4 regions of the Pantoea sp. GABEPS69 genome follow, and region 2 is predicted to be linked to each of the others. Evidence: predicted binding sites of a transcription regulator. Region 2 holds the regulator's gene; each other region holds the start of a gene.
The links. The regulator PurR, encoded in region 2, represses purine synthesis genes. The targets are predictions, from matches to a motif close to CANGCAAACGTTTGCNTG.
Positions count from the first base shown of each region.

Region 1: the regulator PurR is predicted to act here: its motif matches at 1,178-1,195, upstream of purH (bifunctional phosphoribosylaminoimidazolecarboxamide formyltransferase/IMP cyclohydrolase).
Region 3: the regulator PurR is predicted to act here: its motif matches at 760-777, upstream of glyA (serine hydroxymethyltransferase).
Region 4: the regulator PurR is predicted to act here: its motif matches at 994-1,011, upstream of serA (phosphoglycerate dehydrogenase).

Region 1 is NZ_CP118618.1:3,768,955-3,771,157, reverse strand. Features, by position in the region: gene purH (bifunctional phosphoribosylaminoimidazolecarboxamide formyltransferase/IMP cyclohydrolase) at 1-1,040, opposite strand, end outside; rRNA gene PVE98_RS18315 (16S ribosomal RNA) at 1,655-2,203, shown strand, end outside.
Region 2 is NZ_CP118618.1:2,208,707-2,210,909, reverse strand. Features, by position in the region: gene punR (DNA-binding transcriptional activator PunR) at 1-838, shown strand, start outside; gene purR (HTH-type transcriptional repressor PurR) at 835-1,860, opposite strand; gene PVE98_RS10855 (YnhF family membrane protein) at 2,146-2,203, shown strand, end outside.
Region 3 is NZ_CP118618.1:980,529-982,731, forward strand. Features, by position in the region: gene hmpA (NO-inducible flavohemoprotein) at 1-558, opposite strand, end outside; gene glyA (serine hydroxymethyltransferase) at 890-2,143, shown strand.
Region 4 is NZ_CP118618.1:736,772-738,974, reverse strand. Features, by position in the region: gene serA (phosphoglycerate dehydrogenase) at 1-913, opposite strand, end outside; gene rpiA (ribose-5-phosphate isomerase RpiA) at 1,194-1,853, opposite strand; gene PVE98_RS03480 (LysR family transcriptional regulator ArgP) at 2,061-2,203, shown strand, end outside.

The DNA.
Region 1 (2,203 bases), 1.6 Mb from region 2:
GAAGGGGCGATGATCACTTCGACAAACTGACGGCTGATAATCGCCTGCGCGGTCGCTTCGTCCAGCTCGCGGTTGAAAGCGATAATGCCGCCGAAGGCCGAGGTCGGGTCGGTCTGATACGCGCGTTCGTAAGCCTCAAGAATTGATGCGCCAGCGGCGACGCCGCAGGGGTTGGCATGCTTAACGATAACGCACGCTGCTTCGCTGAACGCCTTCACGCACTCCAGCGCCGCGTCGGTATCGGCAATATTGTTGTAGGAGAGCGCTTTGCCCTGAACCTGCTGCGCGGTCGCTACCGAAGCTTCCTGCACGTTCTCTTCTATATAGAAGGCGGCGTCCTGATGGCTGTTTTCGCCGTAGCGCATATCCTGCTTCTTAATGAAGTTCAGATTGAGCGTGCGCGGGAAACGGCCAGCGGGTTGATTGCGCTCGCCATGATAGGCAGGAACCAGCGAGCCAAAGTAGTTGGCGATCATGCTGTCATAGGCCGCGGTATGCTCAAACGCTTTAATCGCAAGGTCAAAACGGGTTTCCAGCGTCAACGAGTTTTCGTTGGCGTCCAGCTCGGCCAGTATGGCGTCGTAGTCGCTGCTCTTGACCACAATCGCCACGTCCTTATGGTTCTTGGCCGCTGAACGCACCATGGTCGGGCCGCCGATATCGATATTCTCGACCGCATCTTCCAGCGTGCAGCCTTCGCGCGCAACGGTCTGCGCGAAGGGATAGAGGTTAACCACCACCATGTCGATAGGTTCGATAGCGTGCTGCGCCATAATGGCGTCATCCTGGCCGCGACGGCCCAGAATGCCGCCGTGCACTTTCGGGTGCAGCGTTTTGACGCGTCCATCCATCATTTCCGGGAAGCCGGTGTAGTCAGACACTTCGGTAACGGTGAGACCCGCATCGGCCAGCAGGCGAGCGGTTCCGCCTGTAGAGAGGAGTTCGACGCCGCGGCTGGAGAGCGCCTGAGCAAATTCGAGGATACCTGCTTTGTCTGAGACACTCAGCAGAGCGCGGCGTACAGGACGACGTTGTTGCATGGTGGTTTTATCCCTTGGCTTTGTTTCGCGTAAATAAGAGCGTTACATCAAGCTTAGCGATCTTCTTATGAATAAAAAGAGGCGAAACTTCAGGTAACGCCCCGAAAAGGGGCATCCGTGACGTCGCGGGGCATTGTAGCGAAAACGTTTGCGTGCTGCTCGCAAAAATTCGTTTTGAAATGCATTGTGGATAACTTTGTGGGTAATCACGTATAAGGCGGGCTTTTGCTGTGGAATGCAGCGAACGGTCATTTTTCTGCAATTTAGCTGTTGCGCTCTCTGAACGACTCCCTATAATGCGCCTCCATCGACACGGCACAACGGCTTACGGAATGCGGTGTTGAGGTGATGAAAGTCACCGTCGGTCAGAGCGAAAATAAACGCTTGACTGACACAGAGAGTAGCGTAATATACGCCACCTCGCAGCAGCAGGCTCCGCCGCTGACTGCACCGCTCTTTAACAATTTATCAGACAATCTGTGTGGGCACTCGGGAGCAGATATCAAAGCCTTCGGGCTTAAAAAATATCAAGCCTCACGAGTGGACACATAATGACATTCATTATGACGTTTTACAGATGAGCACCGCTTAACTGGTTTAAGCAAATCAAACTTAAATTGAAGAGTTTGATCATGGCTCAGATTGAACGCTGGCGGCAGGCCTAACACATGCAAGTCGAACGGCAGCACAGAAGAGCTTGCTCTTTGGGTGGCGAGTGGCGGACGGGTGAGTAATGTCTGGGAAACTGCCCGATGGAGGGGGATAACTACTGGAAACGGTAGCTAATACCGCATAACGTCGCAAGACCAAAGTGGGGGACCTTCGGGCCTCACACCATCGGATGTGCCCAGATGGGATTAGCTAGTAGGTGGGGTAACGGCTCACCTAGGCGACGATCCCTAGCTGGTCTGAGAGGATGACCAGCCACACTGGAACTGAGACACGGTCCAGACTCCTACGGGAGGCAGCAGTGGGGAATATTGCACAATGGGCGCAAGCCTGATGCAGCCATGCCGCGTGTATGAAGAAGGCCTTCGGGTTGTAAAGTACTTTCAGCGGGGAGGAAGGCGATGCGGTTAATAACCGCGTCGATTGACGTTACCCGCAGAAGAAGCACCGGCTAACTCCGTGCCAGCAGCCGCGGTAATACGGAGGGTGCAAGC
Region 2 (2,203 bases):
GCAGGAGCTGCATCGCGTGCCCTCTGCCGTCAGCTATACGGTGCGCCAGCTGGAAACATGGCTGGCGGTGCCGCTGTTTGAACGGCAGCATCGCGACGTGGCGCTGACCGCCGCTGGCGAGCATTTCGTGCGCGAAGGCCGCGAGGTTATCAAAAAAATGCTCGCCACCCGCAGGCAGTGCCAGCAGCTGGCCAACGGCTGGCGCGGGCAGCTCAGCATCGCGGTCGATCGCATCGTGAAGCTGCCACGCAGCCGTCAGCTGGTGACCGACTTCTATCGACACTTTCCCGATATGGAGCTGCACATCAGCTATGAGGTGTTTAACGGCGTATGGGACGCGCTGGCCGACGGACGCGTCGACGTGGCGATCGGCGCCACCCAGGCGATCCCGGTCGGCGGGCGCTTTTCCTTTCGCGATATGGGCGCGCTGAACTGGCGCTGCGTCGTGGCGCGCCACCATCCGCTGACGCAGCAGCCGCAGCTCGACGACGACGCGCTGCGCGTCTGGCCGTCGCTGGTGCTGGAGGATACCTCGCGCGCGCTGCCGCGCCGCATGACCTGGACGCTGGATAACCAGCGCCGACTGGTGGTGCCGGACTGGCAGGCGGGGCTGGCGTGCGTGCTGGATGGCTTATGCGTGGCGATGATGCCGGGCCATCTGGCGCGTCCGCTGCTGGATAAGGGCGAGCTGGCGGAGCTGACGCTGCCTGCACCCTTTCCGGAAAGTCACTGCTGCGTGAGCTGGTCGGAGGCGCGCGCATCGCCGGCGCTTAGCTGGTTGCTCAGCTATCTCGGCGATGCGCAAACGCTCAATCAGGAGTGGTTAAGCGAGGATTAACGGCGGTAGTCGCGGAACGGGCCGTCGCCGACCGAGCGGCGCTCAATCAGCGTGGGATGCACTTCGATGGTCTGCGACACTTCGCGTTTGCTGGTGATGCGATCGAGCAGCATCTCCAGCGCCTTCTCGCCCAGCTGGGCTTTAGGCTGATGCACGGTGGTCAGCGCCGGAGTGAAGTAGCGCGCGTTGCGCACGTTGTCATAGCCGATCACCGAAATATCCTGCGGCACGCGCAGTCCCATCTCGTCGGCGGCGCAGATCGCGCCCATCGCCATAATATCACCGCCGCAAAAGATCGCCGTCGGGCGCTGCTTCTGCTGCAGGATCTGCTGCATCGCCTGATAGCCCGATTCCGGTTCGAAATCGCCCTGTACGATCCATTCGGGACGCACCGCGATGCCTGCTTCCTCCAGCGCTTGCAAAAAGCCCGCATGGCGCCCGCCGCCGGTGTTGCGCTCCAGCTGGCCGGGAATGGCGCCGATATCGCGATGGCCGCGTTCAATCAGATAGCGTCCCGCCAGATAGCCGCCCTGGAAAGCGTTATCGAGCACGGTGTCGGTAAAATCGCCGCGCGATTCGCCCCAGTCCATGACCACCATCGGAATATTGCGGTTCTCTTCCAGCATCTTCAGCAGATCGTCCGGATACTCGGAGCACATCACCAGCAGGCCGTCGACGCGCTTCTGCGCCATCATCGACAGATAGGCGCGCTGCTTTTGCAGATCGTTGTGGGCGTTGCCAAGAATTAAGGTGTAGCCCCGCTCGAAGCAGTGGTGCTCGACCGCTTCGATGATTTCCGCAAAATAGGGCGCTTCGCTGGAGGTGGCAAGCAGCCCCAGCGTTTTAGTGTGGTTGACCTTCAGGCTGCGCGCCACGGCGCTGGGCGAATAGTGTAATTCCTGAATCGCCTGCCAGACGGCGTTGCGCGTCTCTTCCGCAACGAAGCGCGTTTTATTGATCACGTGGGAAACGGTGGTGGTGGAAACACCCGCGCGCTTCGCGACATCTTTAATTGTTGCCATTAAAAAGAGACTCCAGAACTTATCAATAACCCACTGATAAGCATAATGTTAAACGTTTGCGTCCGCTAAGAGAGTTTTCTGTTAATTCGCTACAGTTTTTGTCGGTGAAATACTCACTGGGCAGGACAAAACAGGGGCTGTTGCGTACGAACGGTACGGGCGTTGCGTCAGTTGCGCAACAAAGCCGGGGATTCTAACAAGGCTTGCGGGATAAAACGAGATTTTTACCGACAACTATGGGAAAATCGCACAAGACCCTGATAATTGTGTGGATAAGGAGAGGAAATGAGCACCGATTTGAAACTGGCATTAATGACCACCGGCGCGGCGCTGCTGATGATTG
Region 3 (2,203 bases), 1.2 Mb from region 2:
ACCTGGTTTAAATGCCGCAACCGCGCCGCCGTCGACCGGGGTCAGTGTAAAACTTTTGATAACGGAACTTTGCGCTTCGATAGCGGCAATGCGGAAGGGGCGCGTGCCGCGCCAGCCGCCTGCCTGCTGCTCGGTTTCCTGATAAATCGCCTCTTCGCGCTGGATAAAGACATCGGCCAGCACGCCGTAAGCACGGCCCCATGCCGCCAGCACCTCATCGCCTGGATTTAGCAGCTCTTCAATCGTTGCCAGCAGGTTCTCGCCGACAATCGCGTACTGTTCCGGCTTGATCGCCAGGCTGGCGTGCTTCTGAGCGATCTTTTCGACGGCGGGCAGCAGCGCCGCCAGGTTATCGAGATTCGCGCCATAGGCGCAGATGGCGTTAAACAGCGCTTCGCGCTGGTTGCCGTTGCGCTGGTTATTCATATTGAAGACGTTTTTGAGTTCGGGATGCTGCGACAGCATGCGGTCGTAGAAGTGAGCCGTAAGCTTTGGTCCTACGGCGGCGACGGCGGGAAGCGTAGATTTCACGGTGGCGATGGTTTGTGCGTCAAGCATGGGAATACCTCAGGCTGCGTAAAGTTGCATTTTAAATGCATGTTATAATCGTACCCCTGAGGTTGTAAATAACCCGCTGCTAAATCGGGCGATCTCGCTGGCAAGGTTTAAGTACAAATTGAAAAAATCTACGTCACAACCTGATGAAAAATCGTGAAGAGCCTGGCATAGAGAAAAGCGTAAAAAACCTTTGCCAGCGCCGAGCCAATCGTTTGCGTGCAAAGCGGAATTGGCGCTACCGTCACCTGGCAAAACGGTTTACACTGTTGGCCTTTGCTCCGTAAGGGAGCCTAAACCGCCGTTAAAAAGTTAGCTGAGTCAGGAGATGCGGATGTTAAAGCGTGAAATGAACATTGCCGATTATGATGCCGAGTTGTGGCAGGCGATGGAGCAAGAGAAAGTGCGTCAGGAAGAGCACATTGAACTGATTGCTTCTGAAAACTACACTAGCCCACGTGTAATGCAGGCGCAAGGTTCGCAGCTCACCAATAAATACGCGGAAGGGTATCCGGGAAAACGCTACTACGGCGGTTGTGAATATGTCGATATCGTTGAGCAGCTGGCCATCGATCGCGCGAAAGCGCTGTTCGGCGCCGACTTTGCCAACGTGCAGCCGCATTCCGGCTCTCAGGCTAACTTCGCCGTCTATACCGCGCTGCTGCAGCCGGGTGACACCATTCTGGGCATGAACCTGGCGCACGGCGGTCACCTGACTCACGGTTCGCCGGTCAACCTTTCCGGCAAACTCTACAACGTCGTACCTTACGGCATCGATGAGAGCGGCAAAATCGACTACAACGAGCTGGCGGAACTGGCGAAAACCCATCAGCCGAAAATGATCGTTGGCGGCTTCTCCGCCTATTCCGGCGTCTGCGACTGGGCGAAAATGCGTGAAATCGCTGACAGCGTCGGCGCTTACCTGTTCGTCGATATGGCGCACGTGGCTGGTCTGATCGCCGCTGACGTCTATCCGAACCCGGTGCCGCATGCGCACATCGTCACCTCGACCACCCATAAAACTCTGGCGGGCCCGCGCGGCGGCCTGATCCTGGCGAAAGGCGGCGACGAAGATCTCTACAAGAAACTTAACTCTGCCGTCTTCCCGGGCGGGCAGGGCGGTCCGCTGATGCACGTTATCGCCGGTAAAGCGGTAGCGTTTAAAGAGGCGATGGAGCCGGAGTTCAAAGCGTACCAGCAGCAGGTCGCGAAAAATGCCAAAGCGATGGTGGAAGTGCTGATCGCGCGCGGCTACGACATCGTGTCCGGCGGCACTCATAACCACCTCTTCCTGATCGATCTGGTGAGCAAGAACATGACCGGCAAAGAGGCGGACGCCGCGCTGGGCCGCGCCAACATCACCGTTAACAAAAACAGCGTGCCGAACGATCCGAAAAGCCCGTTCGTTACCTCCGGCGTGCGTATCGGTACGCCTGCCGTGACCCGTCGCGGCTTTAAAGAAGCGGAAGTCCGCGAGCTGGCCGGCTGGATCGCCGACGTGCTGGATAACGTCAACGACGAAGCGACTATCGAACGCACCAAACAGAAAGTGCTGGAAGTCTGCTCGCGCCTGCCGGTTTACGCGTAAGCGTACGCCTGCGCGATCGTGATTGAGGATGGCTTCGGCCATCCTTTTTTATTGCCGTTT
Region 4 (2,203 bases), 1.5 Mb from region 2:
CGATATTCTCCTGCGCCTCCTGGGTGGATCCGCCGATGTGCGGCGTCAGGATCACGTTATCGAACTCGCACAGCGGCGAATTGAAGGGTTCGCTGTTAGTCGCCGGCTCAAGCGGGAAGACGTCGATCGCGGCGCCCGCCAGGTGTTTGCTCCCCAGCGCGTCGCACAGCGCCGGAATATCGACCACGGTGCCGCGCGAAGCGTTGATCAGCAACGCGCCCTTCTTCATCTGCGCCAGCTCCTGCGCGCCGATCATATCCTGCGTCGAGGGGGTTTCCGGCACGTGCAGGCTCACCACGTCGCTCATATTCAGCAGGTCAGCGAGATGACGCACCTGCGTGGCGTTGCCGAGCGGCAGTTTGTTTTCGATATCGTAGAAATAAACATGCATGCCCAGGCTTTCCGCCAGTACGCCAAGCTGCATGCCGATATGGCCATAGCCGACGATGCCGAGCTTTTTGCCGCGCGCCTCAAACGAGCCGACGGCGTTTTTGTTCCAGATGCCGCGATGCGCTTTGGCATTCGCTTCGGGAATGCCGCGCAGCATCAGCAGCATTTCGCCGATAACCAGTTCGGCGACCGAGCGGGTATTAGAGAACGGCGCGTTGAACACTGGAATGCCGCGCGTCGCCGCCGCGTTAAGATCGACCTGGTTGGTGCCGATGCAGAAACAGCCTACGGCGACCAGTTTTTCCGCCGCGGCGAAAATCTCTTCCGTCAGTTGGGTGCGGGAGCGGATGCCGATGAAGTGCGCATCCCGAATGGAGGCTTTCAGCGCTTCGTCATCCAGCGCGCCTTTATGGAATTCGATGTTGGTGTAACCCGCCGCGCGCAGATTTTCCAGCGCGCTCTGGTGAACGCCTTCCACCAGCAGGAACTTAATCTTGTCTTTTTCCAGTGATACCTTTGCCATTTCCCCGACCCTATTGTGATTTCAACAATGGCCGCCATAAGCGCGCCTTCTGTCAAAATATCAAAATTTACGCCTGCGGCAATACAACCGATTGCCTTGCGCCCAGCATGGGCAAGCCTGAGGCCAGCACATTGCCGCACAAAATCGGGAGCTGAACGACGAACAAAGAACGAACCTGCTGTGGATGACGGTTATGTGACATAAGTCACCGAATTTAGGCAGCGAAAGAAAAGATGTTTTGCGCAGGGAAATAACCGGCGCGTTTAGCGCGCCGGACAGATCATTTTTCGATGGTTTTTACGCCGTCCGCCGTGCCGATCAGGGCGATATCGGCGCCGCGCGTAGCAAACAGGCCGACGGTGACTACGCCGGGCAGCGCGTTGATGCTTTTTTCCAGCGCGACGGGATCGAGGATCGTCAGGTTATGCACGTCGAGAATAATATTGCCGTTATCGGTAACGACATGCTGGCGATACTCCGGCAGGCCGCCGAGCTTAACCAGCTCGCGGGCGACGAAGGCGCGCGCCATCGGGATCACCTCGACCGGCAGCGGGAAATGTCCCAGCACGTCCACCTCTTTCGAGGCGTCGGCGATACAGATGAACTTGCGCGCGACGGCCGCCACGATCTTCTCGCGCGTCAGGGCCGCGCCGCCGCCTTTGATCATCTGCATCTGCGGGTTGATCTCATCCGCGCCGTCGACGTAGATCGCGAGATCGTCGATCTCGTTGAGATCGAAGACCGGAATCCCGAGCGCCTTCAGCTTGAGCGTCGACGCTTCCGAGCTGGAGACCGCGCCTTCAATCTGATGTTTCATGGTGGCGAGCGCGTCGATAAAGTGCGCGGCGGTGGAGCCGGTGCCGACGCCGACCACACTACCCGGCTGCACATATTTCAGTGCGGCCCAGCCTACGGCTTTTTTCAGTTCATCCTGGGTCATGATATGTTTAAAACCTGTGCGACAACGAAGTGCGCGTAGTATAAAGCAACGCCCGCCGAATGTGCGCGGCTGTTTCCGCTGGCGTGATCGCTTTGGAAGCCAGCCCGCAAAAAAGGCGACGCGCGGCGCAGGGAAAGCGCCTTCGACGCGCGCCAGATGAATATTTTGTGGCATAGTATCGTCCACCCTGAAGGAGAGAGAACAACAATGAAACGCCCCGATTATCGAACGCTTCAGGCGCTGGATGCAGTGATTCGCGAACGCGGCTTTGAGCGCGCCGCACAGAAATTATGCATTACGCAGTCGGCCGTATCGCAGCGTATCAAGCAGCTGGAGAACCTGTTCGGCCA